4 regions of the Streptomyces sp. NPDC059224 genome follow, and region 2 is predicted to be linked to each of the others. Evidence: riboswitches for the same ligand, from Rfam matches in the RefSeq annotation. Region 2 holds a riboswitch; each other region holds the start of a gene.
What was found. Region 2 has a riboswitch for S-adenosylmethionine ahead of thrC (threonine synthase). Riboswitches for the same ligand answer to the same signal wherever they lie in the genome.

Region 1 (7,544 bases), on a different contig from region 2:
GCCGGATCGTCTCCACCCACAGCCGGGACATCCTGCGTGACCTGGACCGCCACTTCGGCGACGGCGTCGTCCGCCTGTACCCCTGCGGTGCGGAGGCCGAGATCGAGGAGGCCGAGCGGCTGTGCGCCGACGACATCGAGCAGGCGGCACAGCATGCCGGCCGGGAGGGCGGAGACCCGCAGGCGCTGGAGGTGCTGCTCGCCGCCCTGGACGGGCTGGAACGCCGGCTGGCCGGTTCCGAGTTCCTCGTCGGCGGACGACTCACGGCCGCGGACGTCGAGTTGTGGGTGACCCTGGTCCAACTCGACACCGTGCACCGCAACCACCTGGACGCCGCCGCCGTGCACGCCATCGCCGGTCATCCGGTCCTGTGGGCCTACGCCCGCCGGCTGGCCGCCCGCCCGGCCTTCGGCGCCCACCTCGACCTCGACGGCATCGCCCGCCGCCACCACGGCCGTTGCCAAGGCCTGGAAGCCGCCGGCGCGGCTGTCCAGATCCTGGACTGGGCCGGCCACGCGGCGGAGGCTCCCGGCGCTCCGCGCAGGTGAGAGGGGCCCGAGCTGTTTCGCCAGTCGGACAGGCGTTGACATTCGTTCGGGCAACTGCCTTACTTGCGGGACAGAACGGTCAAGAGCGTCAGCATCGAGCCCTGGCTTGCTGACCGGCAACCCTCGCATCGCGGTGGGGTGCCCCAGGTGACGACCGGACCGGATGACGACGTTCGGTAAGCGCGAGGCCCCCAGGGGCCGCCACGACAGCGACAGGTGACGGGACATGTACGCAGCTTCCAGGTCGGCCGAAGGCCGCGCCCAGGGCTGCGTACAGCCGTATCCGAGCCCGCTGGTCGCCGACCGCGCCGTCGATCTGCTCCGTGTCAACAGCGCCCTGTGTAGCGCGTGTACCGCACCGGGCCGCGCCCGCTGTCGGATCTGACCAGGCCTTTCCGCCTCACCCGCAGCAGGTCTCGCGCAGCCTCGCGTCCCCGCGTCCTCGACGAAGCACCGGCCGCCCCGGTGCGAAGCCGTCCGCCCCATCCCGTGTCCCGCGCGCCCCCGCGTACCCGTGCCGTGTCCTGACGCGGCGCGGTGCCGCGGCCCCGGCCGTGTGATCCGGGGTGTCCGACTCCGCCGGAGCCCGTCATGAGTGAACCCCCAGGCGCCCTGTCCGTGGCCGAGGCGCCACCATCCACCGACACACCGTCAAAACCTCCGCGGGATCAGCGGGTTCGGCCACTGCGCCGACCCGGACGATGGCTCGCCACCGCCGTCGCCCTGGTACTCGTCGCGCAGTTCGCCCACGGACTGGCCACCAACCCCTTCTACCAGTGGGACCGCTTCCGTTACTGGTTCCTGCGCCCCACCGTCCTCGACGGGCTCGTCGTCACCCTCGAAGTCGCCGCGCTCAGCGCCGTACTGGGCCTGCTCGGCGGGGTCGTGCTGGCGCTGGCCCGGCTCTCCGGCAGCCCCGTGCTGCGGGCGGTGAGCTGGACCTACACCTGGCTGTTCCGCTCGGTGCCGCTGATCGTCCTGCTGATCTTCCTCTACAACTTCTCCGCCCTCTACCAGACGCTGAGCCTGGGCGTTCCCTTCGGCCCTTCCTTCGTCTCCTTCGACGAGTCCGAGCTCGCCACCGACATGGCCATCGCCGTGATCGGCCTCAGCCTCAACGAGGCCGCCTACGCGGCCGAGGTGGTGCGCGGCGGCATCCTCTCCGTAGACCAGGGCCAGCACGAGGCGGCCGCCGCCCTCGGCCTGCCCAAGGGCTACCAGTTCACCCGGATCGTCTTCCCGCAGGCCCTGCGCTCCATCGTGCCGAACTACGTCAACCAGCTCATCGGCCTGATCAAGAGCACGTCCCTGGTGTTCTACGTCTCGCTGCTCGACCTCTTCGGCTCGGTGCAGTCCATGGGCAGCACCTACCCCGGCGACATCGTGCCGCTGCTGCTCGTCGCCACCGTCTGGTACCTGATCCTGACCAGCGCCGTCTCCGTCGTCCAGTACTACGTCGAGCGGTACTTCGCCCGCGGCGCCACCCGCACCCTGCCGCCGACCCCCCTGCACAGACTCCGCACCGGCCTGGCCGGCCTGCGGGAACGGATACGCCGGGAGGCCGCCGTATGACCACCGCACCGGACACGGCACCGGAGACCGCCCCGGCCGCCCTGGAGATCCACGACGTCCACAAGTCGTACGGCGCCCACCGCGTCCTCGACGGCATCGACCTGACCGTCCGCCCCGGCGAGGTCACCGTCGTCCTCGGTCCGTCCGGCTCCGGCAAGTCCACGCTGCTGCGCGTCGTCAACCACCTGGAGAAGCCCGAGACCGGCTACGTCAGCGTCGGCGGCGAGCTGATCGGGGTCAAGCGCCACGGCGACGGTCTCAAGGAGCTGAGCGAACGCGCCATCCTGGCCCAGCGCAGCCGGATCGGCTTCGTCTTCCAGAACTTCAACCTGTTCCCGCACCTGACGGTCCTCGACAACGTCGCGGCCGCTCCCGTCGCCACCGGGAAGCTGACCAGGCCGCAGGCCCAGCAGCTGGCCAAGGAACTCCTCGAACGGGTCGGCCTCGGCGAGCGCGTCGGCGCCTATCCCCGCCAGCTGTCGGGCGGCCAGCAGCAGCGCGTCGCCATCGCCCGCGCCCTCGCGCTGCGCCCCGGGATCATCCTCTTCGACGAACCGACCTCGGCGCTCGACCCCGAACTCGTCGGCGAAGTCCTCTCCGTCATCAAGGATCTGGCCTCCGGCGGCACCACCCTCGTGATCGTCACCCACGAGATCGGCTTCGCCCGCGAGGTCGCCGACCGGATCGTCTTCATCGACGGCGGAAAGATCGTCGAACAGGGCCCACCCGCCGAGGTCCTCGACCGTCCGCGGCACGAACGGACCCGGGACTTCCTGCGCAAGGTCCTCTGAACCAGCCCCTTTCCGCCTTCGCTTCACCTCTCGACTCTCCCTCCGGCCCGAACACGAAGGACAGCCATGCCCACGCTCCTCTCCCGACGCAGCCTGATCCGCGGCCTCACCACGGCGACCGCCGTCGCGACCCTCGCCACCGGGCTCGCCGCCTGCGGGGGCGACAGCGACGCGGCCACCACGACCGGCAGCGCCAAGAGCGGCGAGGTCGTCATCGGGCAGGTCTCCAACGGCGCCGCCCAGCAGACCACCGTCAAGGTCTCCGAGGTCAAGTCCATCAGCGCCGAACTGCCCGCCGCCGTCCGCAAGAGCGGCAGGCTCGTCATCGGCGAGGGCGCCCTGCCCGCCGGATTCCCGCCGCTCGCCTACGTGGGCGGCGACCAGAAGACCCTCACCGGTTCCGAACCCGACCTGGGCCGCCTGGTGGCCGCGGTGTTCGGCCTCACCCCCGAGGTGAAGAACTTCACCTGGGAGAACATGTTCGTCGGCATCGACAGCGGCAAGGTCGACGTGGCCCTCTCCAACATCACCGACACCGAGGAGCGGAAGAAGAAGTACGAGTTCGCCTCCTACCGCCAGGACAACCTCGCCTTCACCGTCCCGAAGAAGAGCACCTGGAACTTCGCCGGGAACTACCAGAACCTCGCCGGCAAGACCGTCTCCGTCAGTGCCGGAACCAACCAGGAGAAGATCCTCCTGGAGTGGAAGGCCAAGCTGGCCAAGGAGGGCAAGAATCTGACGGTCAAGTACTACCAGGACAGCAACAGCGTCTACCTGGCCCTCGCCGGCGGCAAGATCGACGCCTACCTCGGGCCCAACCCCGGCATCGCGTACCACAACAGGCAGACCGCGAACACGCCCGACGCCACCCGCACCGCGGGTACCTACTCCGGCGCGGGCGCCGGCCTCCAGGGCCTGATCGCCGCCACCGCGAAGAAGGACAGCGGCCTCGCCGAGCCGCTCGCCGACGCCGTCAACTACCTGATCGACAACGGTCAGTACGCCCAGTGGCTCAAGGCCTACAACCTCTCCGACGAAGCCGTCGCCAAGTCCGAGGTCAACCCGCCCGGACTGCCCCTCGACAACTCCTGATCCACCGTCAAGAGGTCATCCGGCGAGCAGAGAAGGGACCCCGCCCCGTGATACTCCAGACCGGCTCCCACGGCGGCGTGGCCCCGCTCGGCACGGCCGTCCGGCCGGCCCTCGCCGGCCCGCACCCCCACCTCGTGGAGCAGGTCGGCCGGGCCGCCCGTCACCCCGACGACGTGTACGGCTACGCCGCCCCCGCGGACGGTCGTGAGGATCAAGCCGGTCGAGGAGGCGCCGCCCGGCTGGGCGGTGGCCGGCGGCGGGACCGGCGTGCAGTTCGTCGGCACGGCGCTGCGGCCGGGCCCGCCCCCGAGGCGGTCCGGGTCGGGCCGGACGACGTGCCCGAGATGCTGGACCTGGTCGCCCGCACCGAGCCCGGCCCGTTCCGTGAGCGGACCTCGAGAGGGGCGCCTGTCCCGCGATCCGGCTGTACGAGTCGACCGGCCTCACCGAGCGGCTGCGCACCCGCACCCTGCTGGTGCGCAGCCCGGGAACAACCACGGAAACCGGTCTGTTGTGAGCTACGGCGAGATGTACGCGGAGCAGGCCGGGAGGTGCGGGGCGTGACACGTGTCCCCAGTCCCAGCCGCCGTACCGTCCTGTACTCCCGGCCGCACATCGACCTGGCGCGCGTGGCCGGCGCGCTCTGTTGTTCCTGACCAGTCGTCCCCGCCGCGCCCCCCTGGCACTTGGCGCGCCCACGTACGGACCCCTCAGGAAGGCATCCCTGTGTCCTCATCTCCCGCTTCACCCCCCGCTTCCCACCTGCACCTGGCCGTCGCCCTGGACGGCACCGGCTGGCACCCCGCGTCCTGGCGCGAGCCGTCCGCCCGCCCCCGGGGCCTGTTCACCGCCGGCTACTGGGCCGATCTGGTCGCCGAGGCCGAGCGCGGTCTCCTCGACTTCGTCACCATCGAGGACGGCCTCGGCCTGCAGTCCTCGCACTACGGCGAGCTCGACGGCCGCACCGACCAGGTCCGCGGCCGCCTGGACGCCGTGCTGATCGCGTCCCGGATCGCGCCGCTCTCCCACCACATCGGCCTGGTGCCGACGGTGATCGCCACCCACACCGAGCCGTTCCACATCTCCAAGGCGATCGCCACCCTCGACTACGTCAGCACCGGCCGTGCCGGTCTGCGGGTGCAGATCTCCGCCCGCCCGCACGAGGCGGACCACTTCGGACGCCGTACCTTCCCGCCGATCGACCTCGCACAACTGCGGTCACCGGCCGGGCAGCAGCGGCTCGCCGAGCACTTCGACGAGGCCGCCGACTACGTCGAGGCGGTGCGCCGGCTCTGGGACAGCTGGGAGGACGACGCCGAGATCCGGGACACCGCCACCGGCCGCTTCATCGACCGCGACAAGCTGCACTACATCGACTTCGAGGGCCGGCAGTTCAGCGTCAAGGGCCCCTCCATCACGCCGCGCCCGCCGCAGGGCCAGCCGCTCGTCACCGCCCTCGGCCACCAGACCGTGCCCTACCGGCTGATCGCCCGCCAGGCCGACGTCGGCTACGTCACCCCGAAGGACGGCGCCGACGCCCGCGCGGTCGTCGCCGAGATCCGCGCCGAGCAGGAAGCCGCCGGACGGGCCGGCGAGACCGTGCACGTCTTCGGTGACCTCGTGGTCCTCCTCGACGACGACCGGGCCGCCGCCGACGCCCGCAAGGAGCGCCTCGACGCCCTCGACGGCGGCGAACTCGCCAGCGACGCCCGCGTCTTCACCGGTACCGCGGCCGAACTCGCCGACCTGCTGGAGGAGTTCGCCGCCGAAGGTCTAGCCGGGTTCCGGCTCCGGCCCGCCGTACTCGGCCACGACCTGCCGCGCATCACGGCGGACCTGGTCCCCGAACTCCAGCGCCGCGGCCGGTTCCGCACCGCCTACGAGGCGGACACCCTGCGCGGTCTGCTCGGGCTCGCCCGCCCCGCCAACCGCTACGCCGCCGTCTGAGCCGGAAGGACCGCACCCGACATGAGCAAGCCGCTGAAGCAGATCCACCTGGCCGCGCACTTCCCCGGCGTCAACAACACCACCGTGTGGAGCGACCCGGCCGCCGGCAGCCACATCGAGTTCAGCTCCTTCGCGCACTTCGCGAGGACCGCGGAACGCGCGAGGTTCGACTTCCTGTTCCTCGCCGAGGGCCTGCGCCTGCGCGAACAGGGCGGCAAGATATACGACCTGGACGTGGTGGGCCGCCCCGACACCTTCACGGTGCTGGCCGCGCTGGCCGCCGTCACCGAGCACCTCGGCCTGACCGGCACCATCAACTCCACCTTCAACGAGCCCTACGAGGTGGCCCGTCAGTTCGCCAGCCTCGACCACCTCTCCGGCGGCCGGGCCGCCTGGAACGTGGTCACCTCCTGGGACGCCTTCACCGGGGAGAACTTCCGGCGCGGCGGCTTCCTGCCGCAGGACGAGCGCTACTCCCGCGCCAAGGAGTTCCTCGCCACCGCGGGTGAGCTCTTCGACTCCTGGCACGGCGACGAGATCGTCGCCGACCAGGCGACCGGTACCTTCCTGAGCGATGCCAGGGCCGGGTCCTTCGTGCACCAGGGCCCGCAGTTCGACATCCACGGACAGTTCAACGTGCCGCGGTCCCCGCAGGGCCGCCCGGTGGTCTTCCAGGCCGGCGAGTCCGACGAAGGCCGCGAGTTCGCCGCCTCCAGCGCCGACGCCATCTTCAGCCGGTACGCCACCCTCGACGCCGGTCAGGCCTTCTACACCGACGTGAAGTCCCGGCTCGCCAAGTACGGCCGCCGTCCCGAGGACCTGCTGATCCTGCCCGCCGCCAGCTTCGTCCTCGGCGACACCGACGAGGAGGCCGAGGAGATCGCCCACCAGGTGCGCCGCCGGCAGGTCAGCGGGGCCACCGCCCTCAAGCACCTGGAGTTCGTCTGGAACCGGGACCTGTCGTCGTACGACCCGGAGGGGCCGCTGCCGGACGTGGACCCGCTGGTCAGCGAGGAGCACATCTCCCGGGGCCGGGCCCAGGTCCGGATGTACCGCGACCCGGTCGCCGTCGCCCGCGAGTGGCGGGAGCTCGCCGAGGCCAACAAGTGGTCCATCCGCGACCTCGTGATCAACACCGGCAACCGGCAGACCTTCGTCGGCTCCCCGGCCACCGTCGCCCGCACGATCAACGACTTCGTGCAGGCCGACGTCTCCGACGGCTTCATCCTGGTCCCGCACATCACCCCCGGCGGCCTCGACACCTTCGCCGACACGGTCGTCCCGCTCCTCCAGGAGCAGGGCGTCTTCCGCACCGAGTACGAGGGCACCACCCTGCGCGACCACCTCGGCCTCGCCCACCCGGACGAGCCCCGGGGCGAGCGGGCGGCCTCGTGAGATTCCTGGCGATCACCCTGATCGTGCACCGCCCGGACCCGGTCACGGGCAGACGGAAGTCCACCCACGAGCGGTTCCGGGAGGTCCTCGGCAACGCGGTACTGGCCGAGGAGCTGGGCTTCGACGGCTTCGGGGTGGGGGAGCGGCACGAGCGGCCCTTCATCTCCTCCTCGCCCACCGTGGTGCTCAGCCACGTCGC
Region 2 (7,544 bases):
CCACCCGGCCTGCGGGCCTCACCGACCCGGTCCATTTTTGTCACTCTCACCTTCAGAGTGCTAACGCCAATGATTAGCACTCGCCCATCGAGAGTGCAAGGCGCGCTCGCGAAGCGAGTGCTCGTCGAGGGGTGGCGGCCGGGTGACGGGCGGACGCAAGCGCCTCCCGGAGACCGGGGCCCGCGCCACGGCACCGGGCCGGGCCGCGCCGGGCCGCACGGCGGGCGCGCCAGGGCCAACTCGTCCCGGGCATGCCAAAGGGCTCGTAACCCATGACTCCCCATGGGATACGAGCCCTCTGACAAAGAGAGAAGAACGACGCTGTCAGTCGGCGCGTGCTTCAGCTGGTCGCGAGCCGGACCATGTCCGCCTGCGGCCCCTTCTGGCCCTGCGAGATCTCGAAATCGACCCGCTGACCTTCCTCCAGGGTGCGGTAGCCGTCCATCTGAATCGCGCTGTAGTGGACGAAAACATCCGCACCACCGTCGACCGCGATGAAGCCGTACCCCTTCTCCGCGTTGAACCACTTGACGGTGCCCTGAGCCATGCCTAACTCCCCTATTACTGGCCCTTGCACAGATCCACACTTCGCGGATCCGGGTCAGACCTCACCCCCCAACGGTTGGGGGCGTGCGCCGGAACGCGTCGACCGCGGCTGAATGTATCTGTCCAACTGCCGTCTGCAACAGGTCAATCGGACGAGAATTCTGGACGGGAAGGGTCCGGAATGTAGCAAGAATTCGGCCGAATTCAGGGCAAGTCGGGCCCTATAAAAGCCGCAAAAGCCGCGTACAACCCGCGCACTTTGGCTACTTCTTGGCGGGTCGGCGGTATCGAATACGGGGCTTCCGACCTGGAGATCGGGACCGCGTTCCCCAACTGTACCGCGCTCAACCACACAGAATTGCCCCCTCCGCTTCTCTCACGGAGGGGGCAATCCGATGAACACTCGGTGATCGGCATTACCGAAGGTAATGTTCGGTCATCCGATCAGCCTGTCAGCAGGACGGCAGGTCAGCCGCCGGCCACGGCCGGGATGATGGAGACGCCGGCGCCGTCCGGGGTGGCCGTCTCCAGGCCCTGCTCGAACCGCACGTCGTCGTCGTTGACGTACACATTCACGAACCGGCGCAGCTTGCCCTCGTCGTCGAGAACGCGGGCCGCGATCCCGGTGTGGTTCTTCTCCAGGTCGGAGATGACTTCGCCGAGGGTGACCCCTTCGGCACTGACTTCGGCCTGCCCACCGGTGTAGGTGCGCAGGATGGTGGGGATGCGAACGGTGACGCTCACGTTGAAACCTCCGGTTGGGGCGACGCCCGGTTTTTTTACGGCTGACTCAGGCGAGCCCGGCCTCACGGAACGAATCGAGTGTCGGCCGGATGGTCGCCGTGAGCCCGGTCCCCGCCACGGCGTCCAGCGTCTTCAGCCCATCACCCGTGTTGAGTACAACGACCGACTTCGCCGGATCGATCAGCCCGTTCTCGATGAGCTTCCTGGTGACTCCGACCGTCACACCGCCGGCGGTCTCCGCGAAGATTCCCTCGGTCCGCGCGAGCAGCTTGATCGCGTCGACGATCTCTTCGTCGGTGACGTCCTCCACCGCGCCGCCGGTGCGGCGCGCGATGTCGAGGACGTACGGACCGTCGGCGGGGTTGCCGATGGCGAGGGACTTGGCGATCGTGTTCGGCTTCTGCGGCCGGACCACGTCGTGGCCCGCCTTGTAGGCCACCGACACCGGCGAGCACCCCTCGGCCTGCGCGCCGAAGATCTTGTACGGCCTGTCCTCCACGAGCCCGAGCCCGATCAGCTCCTGCAGACCCTTGTCGATCTTCGTGAGCTGCGAGCCGGAGGCGATCGGAATGACCAGCTGGTCCGGGATCCGCCAGCCGAGCTGCTCGCAGATCTCGTACGCCAGGGTCTTGGACCCCTCCGCGTAGTACGGCCGCAGGTTGACGTTGACGAAGCCCCAGCCCTCGCCGGCCGAGTCGCCGATCAGTTCGGAGCAGAAACGGTTCACGTCGTCGTAGTTGCCCTCGATGCCGACGAGTTCGCCGCCGTAGACCGCGGCCATGACGATCTTGCCCTGCTCCAGGTCGTGCGGGATGAACACGCAGGAGCGGAAGCCGGCCCGGGCGGCGGCGGCACCGACCGCGCCGGCCAGGTTGCCGGTGGAGGAGCAGGAGAGCGTGGTGTAGCCGAAGGCGCGCGCGGCCTCGACGGCCTGGGCGACGACCCGGTCCTTGAAGGAGTGCGTCGGGTTGCCGGAGTCGTCCTTGACGTACAGGCCGCCGGTGACGCCCAGTTCCTTCGCCAGGTTGTCGGCCTGGACGAGCTTGGTCCAGCCCGGATTGATGTTCGGCTTGGTGGCCACGTCGGCGGGGACGGGCAGCAGCGGCGCGTAGCGCCAGATGTTGGCGGGACCCGCTTCGATCCGCTTCCGCAGTTCCTCGGTGTCGTAGGCCGAGAAGTCGTAGGCGATCTCGAGCGGGCCGAAACACTCCTCGCAGGCGAACACCGGGCCGAGCGGCACGCGGTGGCCGCATTCGCGGCAGCTCAGCGCAGCGGCGGGACCGAGGTCGACGGGCGCGGAACCAGAAGCGGCGGTGGAGTCGGTGGTGGGTGCAACAGTCTGCGCAGCCATGTGAGGCGAGGCCCTTTCTCCTCATCTTCCTCACGACGCATCTCGCCGTGAGACGGATTTGGCACCTTCCCTAGCCGGGAGCCCCGCGGGTGATCGACAGTGAGCGGCGATCCACGAGTAACCGACTGGAGGGTTGCCGGGGCTTCATCGGGCCGTATCCCTCTGCCCCTCTGGATGAGCGGTATGCAGTTGTCAACGTCGGGTGACCCCAGGACATGCGATGGTCACCGGCGTTGTTCAAGACTGTAACCGAAGGCCAGGACAGTTGAGAGAGCCGTCCGAACCGCGAGATGGATCACACCTCGCAGTGTGATCGTGACAGTGAGGAGCCGCTGACTGTGCTGGAAGAAGTCGAGCGCTGGCTGGCCACCCGCTCCTGGTCCGTGAACGACCGTCCGCTGCACCGGATACTCGCCGCCAAGCAGCGCAGCGGGCAGTCCGTCTCCGTCGTGCTGCCGGCGCTCAACGAGGAGGAGACCGTCGGCGACATCGTCGCGATCATCCGCCACGACCTGATGCGGCAGACGCCGCTCGTCGACGAGATCGTGGTCGTCGACTCCGGTTCCTCCGACCGGACGGCGGCGGTGGCCGCGGCGGCCGGCGCCCGGGTCGAGCACCGCGACACGATCCTGCCGCGCATCCCCGCCGTCCCCGGCAAGGGCGAGGTGCTCTGGCGCTCCCTCCTGGTCACCACCGGGGACATCGTCTGCTTCGTCGACGCCGACCTGCGCGAGTTCTCCTCCGACTTCGTCACCGGGATCGTCGGCCCGCTGCTGACCGACCCGGACGTGGACCTGGTCAAGGCGATGTACGACCGCCCGCTCGCCGGTTCGGCCGGGCAGGGCGGCCGGGTCACCGAGCTGATGGCCCGTCCGCTGCTGAACATGCACTGGCCGCAGCTGGCCGGATTCGTCCAGCCGCTCGGCGGCGAGTACGCGGCCCGCCGCTCGCTCCTCGAGCAGCTCCCCTTCCCGGTCGGCTACGGCGTGGAGCTCGGCATGCTGGTCGACGCCCTGCACCTGGTCGGCCTGGACGCCCTCGCCCAGGTCGACGTGGGGGTGCGCAAACACCGTCACCAGGACGGCCAGGCGCTCGGCCGGATGTCCGCCGCGATCTACCGCACCGCCCAGCTGCGGCTGGCCCGCGGCCACCTGATCCGGCCCGCCCTGACCCAGTTCGAACGGGGCGAGGACGGCTTCGAACCGCGCACCTACTCGGTGGACACCGAGGAACGGCCGCCGATGGCGGAGATCACCGAGTACGCGGAGCGCCGGGTGGCCTGACCGTGGCCTGACTTGACCGTACGGCCGTATACGGTGGCGCGTCGGGCGCAGCCGTACGTTTGAGCGTTTCCGAGCCGGGCTAGGTTGTGGCGTATGGCTTTCACCAGCGGTGCTGAGGTGCTGGTCGCGTCCAACCGCGGCCCGGTTTCGTACGAGGTGCGCCCCGACGACGCGGACGGCGCGCTGCACGCCAAGCGGGGCGGCGGCGGGCTGGTCTCGGGTCTGTCGGCGATCGGGCCGGACGCGAACGCGGTGTGGGTGTGCGCGGCACTGAGCGACGGTGACCGGGAGGCGGTACGGCGGGCCGAGGGCGGCCGGCTGCCGGCCGGGGACACCGGCGGGCAGCAGGTCCGGATGCTCGACATCGCGCCGGACGTGTTCTCGGACGCCTACAACGGCATCGCGAACTCGGTGCTCTGGTTCGTCCACCACATGCTGTACCAGACCCCGCTGGAGCCGGTCTTCGACGCGGAGTTCCGGCGGCAGTGGGCGTCCTACCAGGCCTACAACCAGGCGTTCGCGGAGGCGCTCGCGCAGGAGGCCGGCCAGGGTGCGGTGGTGGTCATCCAGGACTACCACCTGGCGCTGGCCCCGCGGATGCTGCGCCGGCTGCGGCCTGATCTGCGTATCGGCCATTTCTCCCACACCCCGTGGGCGCCGCCGGACTACTTCCGGCTGCTCCCCGACGACATCGCGGCGGAGCTGCTCAGCGGGATCCTGGGCGCCGATCACGCGGCGTTCCTGACCCGGCGGTGGGCGGACGCGTTCGTGGCCTGCTGTCACGCGGTCCTCGGCCCCGGAATCCCGGCCGCCGGGGAGACCCGGATCGGGGTGCACGGGCTGGGTGCCGACGCGGAGTTCCTGCGGAAGCGGTCGCACGAGCCGGACGTGGACGAGCGGATGCGGACGCTGCGTGAGGAGATCGGCGAGGACCGCAGGACGATCGTCCGGGTGGACCGCACCGAGCTGTCGAAGAACATCGTGCGGGGACTGCTGGCGTACCGGCAGCTGCTCGACGACCACCCCGAGTGGCGGGAGCGGGTGGTGCATGTCGCGTTCGCGTATCCGTCGCGGCAGGACCTCGCGGTGTACCGCGACTACACGGCCGAGGTGCAACGGGTCGCGGACGACATCAACTCGACGTACGGGACGGCTGGTTGGACGCCGGTGGTGCTGCACGTGAAGGACGACTTCGCGAGGTCGCTGGCGGCCTACCGGCTGGCCGACGTGGCGCTGGTGAACCCGATCCGGGACGGCATGAACCTGGTCGCCAAGGAGATCCCGGTGGTCTCGGACGAGGGGTGTGTGCTGGTGCTCTCGCGGGAGGCGGGGGCGTACGAGGAGCTGGGCGAGGACGCGGTGGTCGTGAACCCGTACGACGTCGGGGGGACGGCCGCGGCTCTCCAGGAGGCGTTGACCATGGGGGTGGAGGAGCGCGCGGAGCGGACGAAGCGGTTGGCCGCGGCGGCCACCGCGTTGCCGCCGGCGGCTTGGTTTCTTGAGCAGTTGGCGGCGTTGGGGGGCTGAGTTCCTCGGCCGCGGGCCGGTGGGGGCTTGTCGCGCGGTTCCTCGCGCCCCCTACGGGGCGCTCCGGGCGGCCAGGGTGCTCAGTAGCCGTACGACACCCTCCGGGCCGTCCACCACCAGGTCCGATCGGTCCGCCAGTTCGGTGACCTCCTCGCTGCCGCTGCATACCAGGAGGCCCGGGACGCCTTCCGTGCGGAGCTTCTCCACGGCAGCGAAGGCCGGGATGTCGCCCAGGTCGTCGCCGGCGTAAAGGATCACGCCCGCGCCGATCTCGCGCGCGTACTCGCGCAGTGCCACGCCCTTGTCCATGCCCGGGGGGCGGAGTTCCAGGACCAGGCGGCCCGGTTCGACGATCAGGGCGTGGCGGGTGGCCAGGTCGGTCAGCGGGGCGCGGAGGGACTCGAAGACGGCCTGGGGGTCGTCGGCCCGGCGGGTGTGGACGGCCAGGGCGTGGCCCTTGTCCTCGGTCCAGGTCCCCTGCGCCCCCACTCCGGCGATGACGGCCGGGAGTTCGGCGCGGACGGCCGCGATGCCGGGGTGCGGTGGGGGCGCGGTGATCTCGCCCGTCGCCGCGTCCCAGCGTTCGGCGCCGTAGTGGCCGAGGACGACGAGGTGGTCCAGACCGGAGACGCCGGCGAAGCCGCCGTAGCGGACGGCGATCTCGGTGGGGCGGCCGGTGATGACGGCGACGGCGGCCACCTTCGGCGCGAGGGCCGCCAGGGCCGGTACGGCGTCCGGGTGGGCCCGCGCCTGCTCCGGGTCGGCGACGATCGGCGCGAGCGTCCCGTCGAAGTCGAGGCCGACGAGGGCGGAGCGGGGCTGCGAGAGGAGGGCTTCGAGGCCTTCGCGACCAGCGGGGGTGCGTGGCGTCGGAAGGGATTCCGTGGAGTGGGTGCCCATGCGACCGACAGTATCCGAGCTCCGCTTGAAGGGCGCTGGGGGTGCCCCCGGTTCGAGGGCCGGCGGAGGAACTGCGCGACAAGCCCCCACCGGCCCGCAGCTCCAGGCGGCACCGGCCCCTCACCGCTCCCCGCGCCGCGCCTCCCGCACCCGCCGCAGCCTGTTCACCGTCACCGGGTCGTGGGCCAGTGCCCGCTCGTCGTCGAGGAGGGCGTTGAGGAGCTGGTAGTAGCGCACCGGCGCCAGGTCCAGTTCCTCCCGGATCACGCGCTCCTTCGCGCCGGGGCTCGGAAAGCCCCGGCGTTCCAGGGCGAGGATCGCCTGCTCGCGTGCGCCCAGTTCTTGCCGGTCCATGCGGAGAACGGTAACGCTCAGTCCGACTTCGTACGGCTGTCCGCCGCTGCCGCCTCGGCCTGGAGCCGGGTGAGGACGGCGCTCGGGTCGCCCGTGGCCGTGACCGCCGCGCCGATCTGCTTCTTGACGTCGGCGCTGATCGCGGCCCAGGAGGTCTTGCCGGCCGGGTACAGCTCGGAGGTCGGGAGCTGATCGAGGAAGGGGCGGAGCTGCTTGTCCTGGGTCCGCGAGGAGTCGGTCATCGTCTGGGACGCGGACGTGGTGACGGGCAGCAGGCCGTACTCGCGGGAGAAGTCGAGCACGTTCTTCTCGCTGTAGACGTAGTCGAGGAAATCGCCGACCTGGTCCGCGTGGCCGTTCTGCCTGAACGCCGCCATCCAGTCCGTGACGCCCATGGAGGCGGTGGTGGTGCTCTGGCCGGCGCGGGCCGGCATCGGCACGGCGCCGAACCTCACGCCCTTCTTCTCGGCCTGCTTGATGAGCGTGGGGTGGCCGTTGAGCATGCCGACCTGGCCGTCGGCGAAGTCGGCGAACGCGGTCGCGCGGTTGAGCCTGCCGGGCGCCGTCGGCCCGGTCAGCCCCTTGCCCACCAGCTCGTCCTTGAGCCAGGTGAAGGTGTCGATGTTCTCCGAGGAGTCGATCGTGTACGTGCCGATGTCGTCGGTGTAGCCGCCGCCGCCGCTGAGCAGCCACTGCATGGTCTCCGCCTGTGCCTCCTCGGAGCCGAGCGGCAGCGCGTACGGGTATCTCACGCCGTCCGCCTTGAGCGCCTTCGCGTCGGCCGCGAGCTCGTTCCAGGTGGTGGGCGGGGTGGTGATGCCGGCCTCGGAGAAGAGGGT
Region 3 (7,544 bases), on a different contig from region 2:
GCGTCCGGCGCCTCGGACGTGCTGGAGAAGCTCGGCGTCAACCTCGACCTGACCCCGCGACGCGTCGCCGAGGTCGCCGAGGAGGCCGGCATCACCTTCTGCTTCGCCGTCAAGTTCCACCCGGCGCTGCGCCACGCAGGCGCCGCCCGCGGCCAGCTGGGCATCCGCACGGTGTTCAACATCCTCGGCCCGCTGACCAACCCCGCGCAGGTGCGGTCCCAGGCGGTCGGTGTCGCGGACCCGCGCATGGCACCGGTCGTCGCGGGCGTCTTCGCCGAGCGCGGCAACTCCTCCCTGGTCTTCCGCGGCGACGACGGCCTCGACGAACTGACCACCACCGCCACGTCCCACGTCTGGATCGTCCGCGACGGGAAGGTCACCGAGGAGACCTTCGACCCGAGGGACGTCGGCATCGAGCTGGTCCCGGTGGAGGCGTTGCGCGGCGGCGACCCGTCGTACAACGCGGAGGTCGCGCGCAGGCTCCTCGACGGCGAGCGGGGCCCGGTGCGGGACGCGGTCCTGCTCAACTCGGCGGCGGCACTGGTCGCCCTGGACCCGGGCACCGGGACACTCGCCGAGCAGATCCGCGCCGGCATGGACGAGGCGGCGGAGTCGATCGACTCGGGCGCGGCCAAACGGGTGCTGGAGCGCTGGGCGGCGGCGACCAACCGGTAGGCGCCCGGCGGAAGGAGAAGGTGGCGCCGGCGCTCCGGCCCGTCCGTCATCCGGACACAGGTTGCGCGCCGACGATCACCTCATCTACGTTTCCCCACAGGTCATGAGTGACAGTCATGAGGCCCCGGCCGACTGTCCGGCAACCCTCCGTCCGTGGCGGGGTGCCCCGGGTGAAGACCAGGCCGTAGGCAGCGAGGTCTGCGGCAAGCGCGGATCCCTCACGCTCTGTTCATGAGCACGATCCAGGGATCCTGGTCATCGAGGGAGTCTCCCGTGAGCAAGCGAATGCGCTAGGGCGTCGAGCCCCCCTTCCGCGCACCCTTCTTCACTTTCTTCTTTCCTCTCACGGGAGTTCGCCATGTCCGTCTCCACCGCTGTCTCCGCCCAGTCGGTCTGTGCCCCTCTGCCCGTTCTGGGGCGGGATGTCACCGTCCCGCTCGTCACCGGTGGCGAGGTCGGCTACGCCGCCCTCGACTACGCGGCCAGCGCTCCCGCGCTCCAGCGGGTCTGGGACGACGTGGCGGCGTACGCGCCCTACTACGGCAGCGTCCACCGCGGCGCCGGCTACCTCTCCCAGCTCTCCACGGACCTCTTCGAGAACGCCCGCCGGACCGTCGCCGAGTTCCTCGGCTGCCGCCCCGACGACCAGCTGGTCTTCACCCGCTCGACCACGGACTCCCTGAACCTTCTGGCCCGCGCCCTCCCCGCCGGCTGCCAGGTCTTCGTCTTCGAGACCGAGCACCACGCGAGCCTGCTGCCCTGGCAGGACGCCCGGGTCAGCTACCTCGACGCCCCGCGCACCCCGCGCCAGGCCGTCGAGACCCTGGAGAAGGCTCTCGCCTCCCGTCCGGAGGCCGCCGACGGGGGCCGCGGCCCGGCCCTGGTCTGCGTCACCGGCGCCTCCAACGTCACCGGCGAGCTGTGGCCGGTGCGCGAGCTGGCCGCCGTCGCACACGCGCAGGGCGCCCGGATCGTCCTGGACGCCGCCCAGCTGGCCCCGCACCACCCGGTGAGCGTCCGGGAGCTGGACGTCGACTGGATCGCCTTCTCCGGCCACAAGCTGTACGCCCCCTTCGGCTCCGGCGTCCTGGCCGGCCGTGCCGACTGGCTGCGGGCGGCCGAGCCGTACCTCGCGGGCGGCGGCGCCAGCCGCAAGGTCACCCGGCGCGAGGACGGGGGAGTGGCCGTGGAGTGGCACGACAGCGCCGCGCGCCACGAGGCGGGCTCCCCGAACGTCATCGGGGCCTACTCGATCGCCGCGGCCTGCAAGGCGCTGACCGAGGCGGGCTTCGAGAATCTGGTCGCCCGCGAACGGCACCTGATCGCCAAGGTCCGCGCGGGCCTCGCCGAGGTCCCCGAGGTCCGTGTGCTCTCCCTGTTCGGCGACGACGCCCCGCGGGTGGGCGTGCTCTCCTTCGTCGTCGAGGGCTGGAACAGCTCCCACTTCGCCGCGGCCCTCTCCGCCGAGTACGGCATCGGCGTCCGCGACGGCCTCTTCTGCGCCCACCCGCTGGTCAGGACCCTGCTGGGCTCCGACCCGCAGACCCAGGGCGAGTGCGGGGCGCCGGAGGCGGCACCGGGCGAGAAGTCCCTGAACGCCATCCGGGTGAGCTTCGGGGCGGGAACGCCGGACGAGCACGTGGAGCGCTTCGTGGCGGCGGTCCGGGAACTGGTGACCGACGGTGCGAAGTGGTCGTACCGCACGGAGGGTGGCCGCTGCGTCCCGGCGGTCTGATCCCGGCCGGCGCAAGGGGCGGCCGGCCCAGGGGTGCGGAGAACCGCCCGCCCAGCCGCGGCGCACCCGCAGGAGGCCATGGTGCGGGCCGGTGGGGGCCGGCCGCGCAGTTCCCCGCGCCCCCGACGGGGCGCTCCAGTGAGCGGCCTTCGCTAGCTGTCCAGGCCGATCGCGAACGCCGCCTCCAGGTCGTGCTGGGAGTACGTGCGGAACGCGACGTGCGTGTCCGTGCCCTCCACGCCCTGGATCTTGCTGATCCGGCCCGGGATCACCTCGGCCAGGTCCTCGTGCTCGCGCACCCGGACCATGGCGATCAGGTCGTACGTACCGGTGACGGAGAAGACCTCGCTGACGCTGTCCAGCGCGGCGATCTGTTCCGCGATCTCGGGGATCCGGTCCACGCTGGTCTTGATGAGGACGATCGCGGTGATCACGGCTGGTTCTCTCCCTCGGGAGCCGGAGCTGGGGCGGCCTTCACTTTAGTCCCACGGCCGTACCGCGCCCACGCGTAGCCGAGGCCGAGCCCGAAGCCGACCAGGTGGGCGAGGTAGGCGACGCCGGGGCCGTCGGTCGCCTGGTTCAGGGCGAGCCACTGCAGGGCCGCCCAGAAGGGGAGCACCACCCAGGCCGGGAACCGGAGCGGAAGGAAGAAGAGGAACGGCAGGAGACTGGTCACGCGGGCGTTGGGGAACAGGTACAGGAACGCTCCGAGGACCGCCGAGATCGCCCCGGACGCCCCCACCAGCGACTGCTGGGACGTGGCGTTGGCGGCCGCGTAGCCGAGCAGTGCGAGATAGCCGCAGCCGATGTAGAAGAGGGTGAACTCCGCGCGCCCCATTCGCTCCTCGGTCATCGCCCCGAAGACGAAGAGGAAGAGCATGTTGCCGAGGAGGTGCACCCAGCTGCCGTGGATGAACAGTGCCGTGGCCGGGGTCAGCACCTCCCGCACCGGGCCGTCGAACAGGTCGGCGGGGACCACCCCCCAGCGCCGGAAGTACGCGCGCTGGGCGGCCGCCAGGGCGTCCCCGGTGCCGTAGGACGGGTTGAAGCCGGACGCCGGGCCGACCAGGAAGATCAGGCAGCACACGGCGATCAGGGTGTACGTCATGGGGGCCGACGTCCCCCTCAGGCTCCGCAGGGTCCGCACGGCGGTCGGGTTCCAGTTGCCGATCATGGACATAGAGCATGGCGTAACAGGACGCACCGGTGCAGATCGCCTCGCCGCCGCGGACAGGGCGGCGTCGAGTACTCGCCAGGCCGTAGGGTAACGAGCCACACGCGTCGGGACGGCGCGTCACGGACACTAGAAGGAAGCGAACAGTCACGATGACGGTTCCCCTGCCGACCGCCACGACGCGGTGGCGCTGCACCCTGTGCGGCAACCTCACGCGGTTCGACGTGACCCGCTCGTCGAAGGTCGTGGAGTACGTGCACCTCGACCTGGCCGGTGAGCCCAAGGTCGAGGAACGCGAGGTGGTCAGTGAGACCATCGAGTCGGTGCGCTGCCGCTGGTGCAACGCGGTGGACCAGGTGGAGCTTGTGGACAGGCCGGGTGCCGACTCCTGAGACCGGGAGGCGGCTCCGCACAGGTGATGGGGTGTGACGGATGGTGGAGACCACGGGCGGGGGGCCGGGCGACGGCACCGCCGAGGTGCTTGACCGTCCGTTGCCCGATGGCGTGCGACGGCGTGTCGTCCAGATCGTCTCGGACGGCTTCGGCGGCCTGACCGTCGCCGAACTGCCCGCCCAGCTGCGGCAGTACGCCCGGTTCGCCCCGAACCGCCGGGCCAAGTTCGCCGGGAACGCCATGGCGACCGCGCTGGAGACGGACACCCTCTTCCGGCAGCGGATCGGGGAGAAGCTCAGAGAGGCCCAGCCGGAACTCGCCGGCGCCCTCGACTCCGGCTCCCCGCCCCCGGCCGCGGACCCGCTCGACGTGGCGGCCGCGGCCTACGTGCTGCGCCCCACGGGCTGGGTGAAACTGGTGGCCGCGGCCGGCGAGGAGGCCCAGCGGGCCGACGCCGAGCGCGCCGACGAGGAGAGCCGGGCCGAGCTGGAGCGGCTGCGCGAGGAACTGGACCGGGCCCGGGAGCAGACCCGTTCCGAGACCGAGCGGCTGCGCGCCGAACTGGACTCGGCGAAGAAGGAAGCGGAATCGCTTCACCGCAAGCTGCGCGCGGCCCACAGCGACGTCAAGCGCGGCGAGGCCGCGTTGCGCAAGATGCAGGCCGAGATGGAGTCGGTACGCGCCGAGGGGCAGGTCCAGCTGTCCGGGGCCGAGAGCGAGGGCCGGCGGCTCAAGGCCCGGCTCGGCGAGGTCGAGGCGGCCCTGGAGGCCAGCCGCCGGGCCGCCCGTGAGGGGCGCAGCGTCGAGGACATGCGGGTGCGGCTGCTGCTCGACACCGTTCTGGAGGCCGCCCAGGGGCTGCGCCGCGAACTGGCACTGCCACCGGTGTCGGTACGGCCCGCCGAGACCGTGGACGCGGTCGAACCGGGACGGATGACCCCGAAGGACATCGCGGCCCGGGCGCTCTCCGAGAACGACCCGGCCATTCTCAACCAGTTGCTCGCCCTGCCCCAGGCGCACTTGGTGGTCGACGGCTACAACGTGACCAAGACCGGCTATCCGCAGATGCCGCTGGAGAAGCAGCGGCTGCGGCTGCTCGGCCAGCTCTCCCAGCTCGCCGCGCAGACCGGCGCCGAGGTCACCTGCGTCTTCGACGGCGCCGAACTGGCCGCGCCGGTGCTGCTCGCCCCGCCGCGGGGGGTCAGGGTCCTCTTCTCCAAGCCCGGTGTCACCGCGGACGAGCTGATCCGCCAGCTGGTGCGCGCCGAACCGCCCGGCCGGCCGGTGATCGTCGCCTCGACCGACCGCGAGGTCGCCGACGGGGTCGCCAAGGCGGGTGCCCGTCCCGTCGCTTCTGCGATGCTTCTGAAGCGACTGTCCTGAAGGTTCAACGGACATATGTAATGCCCGAATTGACCGATCGGTCGCGCAACGTAGCGTCAATCGAACATCACGGCACGTGAGTTATGTGCAAAGAGTGCGTTGCGTGACCAGATTTTTCGCTGATGGGTTTGAACTGATCACGGGAAGGTCACTAGGGTCGGGCCTCGAACCTCCACACGGGTGATCACTCAAACGAAGGAGCCCGTCTCCGTGGCGTCCCATCGTCGACCCAGGCAGCCCAGTCGCGCGCGCGTGACCGTGCTGACCACCGCAGCCGCCGCTGCTGTCGTCCTCAGTGCCAACGCCGCCAACGCGGCGCCGAGCGAGAAGCTGAGCAAGGACGAGGTCAAGGCAAAGGTCGACAAGCTCTACGAGCAGGCCGAGCAGGCCACCGAGAAGCTCGACGGGGCCAAGGACAAGCAGCAGAAGCTGCAGAAGGAAATCTCCACGATCCAGGACAACGTGGCTCGTGGTCAGGAGGACCTCAACAAGCTGCGGGACAGTCTCGGTTCGCTGGCGACCGCGCAGTACCGCTCGGGCGGCATAGACCCCTCGGTGCAGCTCTTCCTCTCGTCCGACCCGGACGACTACCTCGACAAGGCCTCCACGCTCGACCAGTTGAGCGGCCAGCAGGTCGAGGCCCTGAAGAAGATCCAGGACAAACAGCGCGAACTCGCCCAGGAGCGGGCGGAGGCCACCGACAAGCTCAAGGACCTCTCCGCCACCCGCACCGAGCTGGCCAAGCAGAAGAGCGCCGTCCAGTCGAAGCTCGCCGACGCGCAGAAGCTCCTCAACACCCTGACGGCCAAGGAGAAGGCCGCCCTGGACGCCGAGCAGGCCCAGGCCGCCAGCCGCGCCTCCTCCCGCGTGGACCTCGGCAACACCGGTTCCGCCTCCGGCCGGGCCGCCGCCGCCTTCTCCGCCGCCCAGTCCGTGATCGGCTCGCCGTACGTCTACGGCGCCTCCGGACCGTCCTCCTTCGACTGCTCGGGTCTGACCTCCTGGGCCTACGCCCAGGCCGGCGTCACCATCCCGCGCACCTCCGAGGCCCAGGCCAACGCGGGGACCCGGATCTACAGCCAGAGCGACCTCAAGGTCGGCGACCTGGTCATCTTCTACGGCGACTACCACCACGTCGGCCTCTACGCGGGCAACGGCCAGGTGCTGCACGCCCCGCACACCGGCGCCTCGGTGCGCTACGAGGCGATCGGCAACATGACGTTCGAGTTCGGCGTCCGGATCTGACCGCAGCGGGTTACGGCGACATTCGCACGATCCAAGATCAACCCCGCCGGGCGCCCGAACGGGCGAATCCTGACAACCGAAGATGACTCCACGCCCCGCCGGTGACCTGCGTCAGCGGCGGGGCGTCACGTTACGTGGCCGCCGATGCTCTTTGGTCAGGCCGTGGTCGCACGGCTACTGTCTGCCGCGTTTCCTCCGGTGCCGGGGCATCCCCCGTCCCCGGCACCGGAGGAAGCGGTATCCGTCCGCCGGCAGAAGGACCACCGTGGGGTTTCACCGCCGTCTCGCACCGTCCGTGCTCAACCGGGGCGCCGGTGCCGCCCTCTGTGCGCTGTCCGCCGCGGCGGCCGCGCTCGGTGCCGTACCCGCGAACGCGGCCTCGAGCGGGCACACCCGCGCCGAGGTGGACCGGCTGTACCGGCAGGCCGAGGAGGTCACCGAGGCCTACAACAAGGCCGGCGAGCGGGCCGCAGCGCTGCGCCACGAGGTGAACGGCGCCCAGGACCGCATCGCCCGCCGGCAGCAGGACGTCAACGTCATGCGCGAGGCGCTCGGGTCGCTGGCCGGCGCCCAGTACCGCTCCGGCGGCATCGACCCCACCGTCGCCCTGCTGTTCTCCGACGGCCCCGAGGACTACCTCGACCGGGCCTCCCTCCTCGGCCGCATCGACGTCCGCCGGGCCGGGCAGCTCAGGGAGCTCCAGGGGGCGATGCGCGAACTCGCCCAGGAGCGCACCGAGGCCGCCGGCAAGCTCGCCGAGCTGGAACGCAGCCGCAGGGCGGTCGCCTCCCGCAAGGCCACCGTCGAGAAGAAGCTCGCCACGGCCCGGCGGCTGATCGCCGCGCTGCCCGCCGCCGACCGCGCCGCCTTCGAGCACGCCTCCCGGGGAGACGGCCGTGCCGGCCTGCCCGATCTCTCCGGCGCCACCGCCCCCGACGG
Region 4 (7,544 bases), on a different contig from region 2:
ACGGCTGGCCTGCGGTGCGGTATCCGGTACGCACCCTTCCTTTCCGGGCCGACGAGTCGACTCATCGAGACAGCGCCCCTTCGCGCGCTTCGCGACTCCGGATTCCGGAATTGCCCAAGGAGATCTCCCATGCCCGAATTTCTCCGTTCGTGCTCCCGCAGGACATTCATCTCCACCTCGGCGAGCGCGGCGACCGTCGCGACGGGGGTGTTCGGCCTACGGGCCTGGGGCGATTCCGCAAAGCCCGAGTCAATGAGCGAGAGACAGAGCATCCGCCCCTTTCGCGTGCATGTCCCGGAACAGGACCTGGCCGATCTCCGTCGGCGCATCAGGGCGACACGATGGCCCGACCGCGAAACCGTCCGCGACCAGTCCCAGGGCGTCCAGCTGGCCACGATGAAGGAGCTCACCCGGTACTGGGGAACGACGTACAACTGGCGGAACATCGAGGAGACACTCAACTCCCTGCCGATGTACGTGACGGAGATAGACGGACTGGACATCCAGTTCGTCCATGTCCGTTCCCGCCACGCGAACGCCCTCCCGGTCATCCTGACCCATGGCTGGCCGGGCTCCATTCTGGAGTTCCTGAAGGTCATCGGGCCGCTGAGCGACCCCACCGCCCACGGGGGGCGTGCCGAGGACGCCTTTCACCTCGTCATCCCGTCGATGCCCGGCTACGGCTTCTCGGAACGGCCGGCGACCACCGGCTGGAATCCCGACCGCATCGCGCGTGCCTGGGCCGTGCTGATGGAACGTCTGGGATACCGGCACTACGTCTCCCAGGGCGGGGACTGGGGCGCCGTGATCTCCGACAAGATGGCTGTGCAGAAACCCCCCGGGCTGCTCGGAATCCATGTCAACTTCCCGGCCACGGTGCCGCCGGACATCGCGAAGAAACTCGCCTGCGGTGACCCGGTACCGGCCGGCCTCGATCCGGACGAGAAGGCCGCCTACAACCAGCTGGCCGCCTTCTACAAGACGGGTTCCGGCTACTCGGCCATGATGGTCACCCGCCCGCAGACCGAGGGATACGGGCTGACGGACTCGCCCGCCGGACTGGCCGCCTGGATGTACGACAAGTTCGCGGCGTGGACCTACAGCGGGGGTCACCCCGAGCGCGTGCTCACCAAGGACGAGATGCTCAACGACATCACCCTCTACTGGGTGACGAACACCGCGGTCTCCTCGTCACGTCTCTACTGGGAGAACAACGCCAACAACTTCAACGCCGTGTCCGTGTCCGTCCCGGCCGCCGTCACGGTGTTCCCCGGCGAGATCTACCAGGCCCCGCGCAGCTGGACGTCACGCGCCTACCACGACCTCATCTACTACCACAAGGCCCGCAGTGGCGGCCACTTCGCGGCCTGGGAGGTCCCGGACATCTTCACGGACGAGCTCCGCGCCGCTTTCTCACCACTGCGCATCTCCCGAAAGACCGCGGGCAAGTAGGCGCCGCCCGGCTCCACCCCGTGACCGGATCGGTCCGCACCCGGACCCGATGGGGCCTGTCGTCACTCCGGTGCCGTCGGTCAGGCTGGGAAACATGACCCGCGCACTGATCGTCATCGACGTCCAGGAGTCCTTCCGCGCCCGCCCGCTGTGGGAGACCATCTCCAACCCGAAGATCGCCCACCAGGTGGACCGCCTGGTACGGCTCGCCCGCCAGGCCGGCGACCTGGTGGTGTGGGTACTGCATGCCGAGCCCGGCAGCGGCGATGTCTTCGACCCCGCCCTCGGCCATGTCCGGGTGATGGAGGAGTTGCAGCGACTGGACACGGAACCCCTGATCCACAAGACCTCGCACAACGCGTTCACCACCACCAACCTGCAACAACTCCTCACCGAGCGCGGCGTCCGCGAGCTCACCGTCTGCGGCATCCGAACCGAACAGTGCGTGGAGACCACCACCCGCGTCGCCGGCGACTACGGCTATCTCGTCACCTTCGTCACCGACGCCACCGCGACCAACCCCATCCCGCACCGTGACGCTCCCGCCGAACAGAGCGTCGCCGAGCTGCTCTCGGACCCCCGCACCCTGAGCGCCGAAGAGGTCATCAGGCGCACCGAGTACGCCCTTGCCGGGCGCTTCGCCACCATCGCCACCGTCGGACAGCTGGAGGCCGCCGCCGGTTCTCGGGCATGATGACCGGATCGTGAGCCACGTCGCCTTCCTCCTGCTGCCAGGACTCCACCTGCTGGACCTGGCAGGCCCGGCACAGGTCTTCTCCACGGCCGCCGACTTCGGGCACCCCTGGACGCTCAGCTACGTCGCCGAGCAGCCGCTGGTCCCCACCGCTCAGGGCCTGCCCCTGGCGGCCCGGCTCGACTGGCCCGGACTCGGCCCCGAGGACCTGATCGTGGTGCCCGGCTGGCGGGCGCCCACCCTGGCCGGCAGCCCCGCCGTCGGCGCGGCCTGCCTGCGGGCTCTCCGGGACCACCACGCCGCCGGCGGCACCGTCGCCAGTGTCTGCGCCGGAGCCGAGGCACTCGGGCGGGCCGGCCTGCTCGACGGCCGCCGCTGCACCACCCATCACGATGTGCAGGACGAGCTCGCCCGCCGCTACCCGAGGACGACGGTCGTCCGCGATGTCCTGTACACCGCCGACGACCGGGTGGTCACCTCGGCCGGCATCGCCAGCGGTATCGACCTGGCCCTGCACCTGATCGCCACCCGGCACGGCCCGGCCCTCGCCGCACAGGTGGCCCGCGACATGGTCGTCTACGCACGGCGCAACGGCCACGACCCGCAGGCCAGCGCCATGCTCCGACACCGATCCCACCTCGACGACACCGTGCACCGCGCCCAGGACCTGATCGACGCCCGCTTCGACCACCCACTGCCGCTGTCCAGCCTGGCCACCGCGGTGGGAGTGAGCGAACGTACCCTCACCCGCCTCTTCGCCCGCGCCACCGGCGGCCTCACCCCGCTCCGCTATCAGCAGACCCTCCGCCTCGAACGCGCCGACCACCTCATCGGTCACGGCGCCACCGTCGATGCCGCTGCCCGCGCCGTCGGCTTCGAGGACCCCCGCATGCTGCGCCGCCTGCGGGCCCGCAAGCACTGACCGGCAGCAGCGCACGCCCACGCACGCGCCGACCGCCCTCGACCACTTCGGGGGCGGCCGATGCGCGCATCCGGTGGCACACCGCGGGGTGTGTGCTCCGGCGTGCGGCCGAACGTCCGTCGACATGTCGACCACCGCCGCACCTGCTCCGCCGTCCGGCCCGCAGCAGGTCTCTGGGCGCTGCCGGTCCGTCCGCCGGACCTCATGCCCGGTCCTGCCGGGCCCTGTCGCCGTCGAGATCGGCGGCGACGGCACCCCGCGGCCCGGCGCCGCCGCCCACGCACCCGACCGGTCGCCGACCCCGCGCCGGGTGGCCGAGTGAGCCGGCGAGGAGGAGGCCCAGGGGAAGAAGCGCTGGATCCGGCTCCAGCAGGTCACCCCCGCCACGGCCCTCGGCGTCGCGGCGGTTCGCGCGGCACGGCGCGGTCGACGGCTTCAACGTCACGCCGGACCTCGTCCCCGACGGGCTCGACGACATCGCGGCCTGCCGTGCGGTCACAGCCCTCACATTGCGGGAACGTGAAACATCTCCCGGCGGGATGAACGCGCGCGGCCGCGGCTGTTGAAGAGAACAGGATGCGCAGCCAGAGGGAGCCGACATGACCGTTCAGGACGTCGACCGGGTGAGCTTCGTACAGGAGTGGCAGGAGTGGCACCGGCAGAAGGAGGCGGTGCTGGCCGGCCCGCACGGGTTCCTCGCGATCACCGGTCTGCACTGGCTCAGCGACGAGCCGACCCGGTTCGACGACGCGCCCGGCGCCTGGTCGGCCACGGCCCACGGTGTGGTCGTCGAGCTGGACGAGGGCGAGGAGCTGACCGTCGACGGGCAGGCCATACGAGGCCGCCACGACTTCGGTGTCCTCGCCGAACGCGCCAGTGTGTACGCCGGCTGGGGTGACGCGGTGGTCGAGGTCGCCAAGCGCGGCGGACACGACATCGTGCGCCCACGCCACCCGGACAGCGCGCTGCGGACGGCGTTCACGGGGACACCTGCCTACGAGCCCGACCCGCGCTGGGTGCTCGCCGGCCGCTTCCTGCCCTTCGGCACCCCGCGCCCGGTGACCGTCGGCGCCGCCGTCGAGGGCCTGGAGCACGTGTACGACTCACCCGGCCAGGTCGAGTTCGAACTGGACGGCGCCGTGCACCGGCTCACCGCGTTCAACGGCGGGACGCCCGGCGCCCTGATGGTGCTGTTCACCGACAAGACCTCCGGGGTGACCACGTACGCGGCCAACCGCTCCCTGAAGGTCCCCGCCCCCGACGCCGAGGGGAGGGTGACGATCGACTTCAACCGCGCCGCCAACCTGCCCTGCGCCTACACGGACCTGGCCACCTGCCCGCTGCCACCGGCCGAGAACCGGCTGCCGGTCGCGATCGAGACGGGCGAGAAGATCCCGGTGGAGCGCGGTGGACAGCCCTGACGGGAGGCGCGGCCGCCGTCAGGGGCGCGGCGGTTCCGTCAGCGTCCTGGTGAAGTGGGTGACGGGGCGCTCCAGCCGTTCACCGTCGAGGGTGATGTCGACGGCCTCGTTGTAGAAGGCGAGCAGCCCCTGGACGGCGCCGACCGCGGGGAGCGGGTCCGGATAGCTCCAGACCAGGTGGGGCGGGACGTCGGCGGCACCGCGCCACGACCAGTACGCGGCCGTGCCCTTGTAGGGGCAGCCGGTGTGGTGGTCGGTGGCTTCGAGCAGGTCGAGGCGCACGTCCTCACGCGGGACGTAGTAGCGCGTGGGCAGGCCGGTCTCGAAGAGCAGGACCGGCCGGCGGGTGTCCGCGACGACCGTGCCGTCGATCTCGACCACCAGGTGCCGGCTGCTGGGGATGGCGTCCACCCGCTTGTGCGGGTCACGGGGATGGATGAAGATCTCTTCCTCCTCCTCGTACCAGTGGTCGAGCCCCCGTCCGACGCGGCTGGACCACTCGAAGGCGATGTGACCGGCCAGGTCGGCGGCCGGGAAGGTCCAGGCGGCGTTCTCCACCGGCTCGCCGTCGGCGTCCAGGTCGTAGAAGATCCGCGACCCGGTGTGCGTGCCCGTCGGGGGGTTCCTCGCGGGGCGGAGCAGATCCTGCCGGACCTCCGTGCGCGGGAAGGCGTACAGCGGTACGGGCACCCCCGGCTCCCAGACGAGGACGGGGTGGCGGCTGTCGACGACCGTGACCTCGCCCTTGCGGCCGCGCACCCAGCGCTCGCTCGGCTCCCACAGGAGGCCCTCGGGGGTGGTCCGCACGGCCCGCGCGGTGGGGAATGTGGTCATGACCGGCTCTCCTTCGGCTTGCTCACAGGGTGACGTCGGCGACGTGGCGCCCCTGGCACGCTCCCACAGCGGGACGGGTTCGCAGTCTGAGCCAGCCGGCGCGTCACCGTTCCGCCTGCCGGCGAAGGTCCCGGCGGGCACCTCCAGCGCGCGGCGCCTCTCTTCCCGGCATGTGAGAGGTCCCGTCCTCTCGACCAGGGCGTCCGGTGGTGCCATTGACGTACGACAAAACCGCTCCGTACGATCACAGGCGGCATTGAGTGTCAGCGTCAAGCCCTGGCTCGCTGACCGGCAACCCTCCCACGCGGCGGGGTGCTCCAGGTGAAGGCCCGGCGGGGTCATCGACGACTCCCGCAAGCGCGTGGCTCCGCGACCGGGGCCGGAGACGAGGAGGGACCGGTATGCGACACAGCGATCACCCGGCTGCCTCCCCCGCCGACGCCACGGCGTACTCCCGGCTCTCGCGCCGGCGCCACATCGATCTGAAGCGCTCGACCAGCTGCCTCTGTCGGGTCTGACCGGCCTGCCTGTCGCCGGCTGACCTCCGTCACCGGCCACGGCATTCTCGCGCCGCCCTTCCCTCCGCCACCGGTCCCGGTGGCGTCCGACATGCCCTCCTTCCGCGCCCGTCTGCACAGCGCTCCCCCGGCCGGCGCCGATCCCGCCCGGCCGCACGTCCCTGCACGGCCGTGCCTCGCGCCCCGAAGCCCGGCACCCCGTGCGGGGTGACACGAGTAGGAGAAACCCCTCCGTGACTGCACTCGCGGTTCTCAGACCTTCCCGATGGGCGCCCCTGGCCGCGCTCCTGACCACCAGCGTCCTGCTGACCGCCTGCGGTTCGGGCGACGACGGCTCGGGCGGCGGAAGCGGCCGGGCGAAGTCCGGCGGCACCCTGACCTTCGCGGTGGGATCCGACGCCGGCTGCGTGGATCCGCAGCAGGCCGGCAGCAACGACACCATCTACTCGGTACGCCAGATCGTGGACTCCCTGACCGACCAGGACCCGAAGACCGGCAAGATCGTGCCATGGCTCGCCAAGAGCTGGGACGTCAGCGCCGACGCGACGACGTTCACGTTCCGTCTGCGGTCGGGTGTCACCTTCAGCGACGGCTCGAGGCTGACCGCGCAGGTGGTCAAGGACAACTTCGACGCGGTACCTGCCCTCGGCGCCCTGGGCACCCTCGCCGAGGGCTATCTGAGCGGCGTCAAGAGCACCACCGTGGTCGACCCGCTCACCGTCAAGGTGACCTTCGAGCAGCCCAACGCGCAGTTCCTGCAGGCGACTTCGACCCACTCGCTGGGCATCGAGTCGTCGGCGAGCGTGCGGAGGTCCCCCCAGCGGAAGTGCAGTGACGGCGTGATCGGCTCCGGACCGTTCGTGCTGAAGCAGTACGTGCAGAACCAGTCGGTGACCCTGGCCAGGCGGACCGGGTACGACTGGGGGTCCGCGCTGTGGTCGAAGAAGGGCGAGGCCTACCTGGACAGGCTGGTGTACAAGGTCGTGCCCGAGGCGGGGGTGCGGGCCGGCAGTCTCCAGTCCGGTCAGGTGGACGTGATCAGCAGCGTCGGCAAGGCCGACGAGGCGGCGCTCAAGGGCGGCCGGGTCGTCCTCCGCAGCCGGGCCAACCCCGGTGTGGTGTTCGGCCTGGGACTCGACAACTCGCGGCCCCTGCTCAAGGACACGAAGGTGCGCCGGGCGATCCTGGCCGCCGTCGACCGGAAGCAGATCGCCGACACCGTCTTCCCGACCGGCACCCGGCCGGCGACCAGCGTCCTGGCGCACACCACGCCCGACTACACGGACCTGTCCACCGGCCTCGCCTTCGACACGGCCAGGGCCAAGTCGCTGTTGGACGCGGCTGGCTGGAAGGCCGGCGGCGACGGCGTACGCACCAAGGACGGCAAGAGGCTGAGTCTGACCGTCACCTGGTTCCCGAACGCGGCCACCAACCAGCCGGCGCTGGAGCTGGTCCAGCAGCAGCTCAAGGCCGTCGGGATCGACGTGGTGCTCAAACAGCTCCCGGTCACACAGTTCGCCACCACGCTCCAGTCGGGTGACTTCGACGTGGTGTGGGGCAACGTGACCCGCGCCGACCCCGACATCCTGCGCGGCTCCTTCTCCTCCCGGCTGGGCAACTTCTACCACCTGCCCGCCAGTTCGCTGGACACGGCACTGTCCGCGCAGGCCGCGACCACGGACCCGGCGAAGCGCGGGCAGCTG

Region 1: it holds a riboswitch for S-adenosylmethionine, as region 2 does, so the genes downstream of both, ACFXI4_RS33460 (amino acid ABC transporter permease) here and thrC (threonine synthase) in region 2, are expected to answer to the same signal.
Region 3: it holds a riboswitch for S-adenosylmethionine, as region 2 does, so the genes downstream of both, ACFXI4_RS11920 (aminotransferase class V-fold PLP-dependent enzyme) here and thrC (threonine synthase) in region 2, are expected to answer to the same signal.
Region 4: it holds a riboswitch for S-adenosylmethionine, as region 2 does, so the genes downstream of both, ACFXI4_RS25075 (putative leader peptide) here and thrC (threonine synthase) in region 2, are expected to answer to the same signal.

What each region holds. Positions count from the first base shown of each region.
Region 1 is NZ_JBHZAN010000035.1:27,585-35,128, reverse strand. Features, by position in the region: gene ACFXI4_RS33465 (glutathione S-transferase C-terminal domain-containing protein) at 1-548, shown strand, start outside; SAM riboswitch class IV at 626-737, shown strand; gene ACFXI4_RS33460 (amino acid ABC transporter permease) at 1,140-2,120, shown strand; gene ACFXI4_RS33455 (amino acid ABC transporter ATP-binding protein) at 2,117-2,911, shown strand; gene ACFXI4_RS33450 (transporter substrate-binding domain-containing protein) at 2,978-4,003, shown strand; gene ACFXI4_RS33445 (putative leader peptide) at 4,348-4,659, shown strand; gene ACFXI4_RS33440 (LLM class flavin-dependent oxidoreductase) at 4,730-5,950, shown strand; gene ACFXI4_RS33435 (NtaA/DmoA family FMN-dependent monooxygenase) at 5,972-7,345, shown strand; gene ACFXI4_RS33430 (LLM class flavin-dependent oxidoreductase) at 7,342-7,544, shown strand, end outside.
Region 2 is NZ_JBHZAN010000001.1:330,984-338,527, forward strand. Features, by position in the region: gene ACFXI4_RS01505 (cold-shock protein) at 341-547, opposite strand; gene ACFXI4_RS01510 (MoaD/ThiS family protein) at 1,015-1,290, opposite strand; gene thrC (threonine synthase) at 1,337-2,641, opposite strand; SAM riboswitch class I at 2,660-2,822, opposite strand; gene ACFXI4_RS01520 (glucosyl-3-phosphoglycerate synthase) at 2,980-3,924, shown strand; gene ACFXI4_RS01525 (trehalose-6-phosphate synthase) at 4,018-5,451, shown strand; gene otsB (trehalose-phosphatase) at 5,503-6,351, opposite strand; gene ACFXI4_RS01535 (DUF3263 domain-containing protein) at 6,472-6,705, opposite strand; gene ACFXI4_RS01540 (extracellular solute-binding protein) at 6,723-7,544, opposite strand, start outside.
Region 3 is NZ_JBHZAN010000009.1:135,579-143,122, reverse strand. Features, by position in the region: gene trpD (anthranilate phosphoribosyltransferase) at 1-675, shown strand, start outside; SAM riboswitch class IV at 775-891, shown strand; gene ACFXI4_RS11920 (aminotransferase class V-fold PLP-dependent enzyme) at 1,034-2,410, shown strand; gene ACFXI4_RS11915 (Lrp/AsnC family transcriptional regulator) at 2,563-2,844, opposite strand; gene ACFXI4_RS11910 (rhomboid family intramembrane serine protease) at 2,841-3,584, opposite strand; gene ACFXI4_RS11905 (hypothetical protein) at 3,737-3,976, shown strand; gene ACFXI4_RS11900 (NYN domain-containing protein) at 4,017-5,360, shown strand; gene ACFXI4_RS11895 (NlpC/P60 family protein) at 5,571-6,605, shown strand; gene ACFXI4_RS11890 (NlpC/P60 family protein) at 6,871-7,544, shown strand, end outside.
Region 4 is NZ_JBHZAN010000022.1:165,636-173,179, reverse strand. Features, by position in the region: gene ACFXI4_RS25105 (epoxide hydrolase family protein) at 253-1,452, shown strand; gene ACFXI4_RS25100 (isochorismatase family protein) at 1,547-2,146, shown strand; gene ACFXI4_RS25095 (GlxA family transcriptional regulator) at 2,157-3,068, shown strand; gene ACFXI4_RS25090 (hypothetical protein) at 3,193-3,390, shown strand; gene ACFXI4_RS25085 (DUF1684 domain-containing protein) at 3,668-4,489, shown strand; gene ACFXI4_RS25080 (DUF427 domain-containing protein) at 4,508-5,323, opposite strand; SAM riboswitch class IV at 5,576-5,689, shown strand; gene ACFXI4_RS25075 (putative leader peptide) at 5,725-5,841, shown strand; gene ACFXI4_RS25070 (ABC transporter substrate-binding protein) at 6,075-7,544, shown strand, end outside.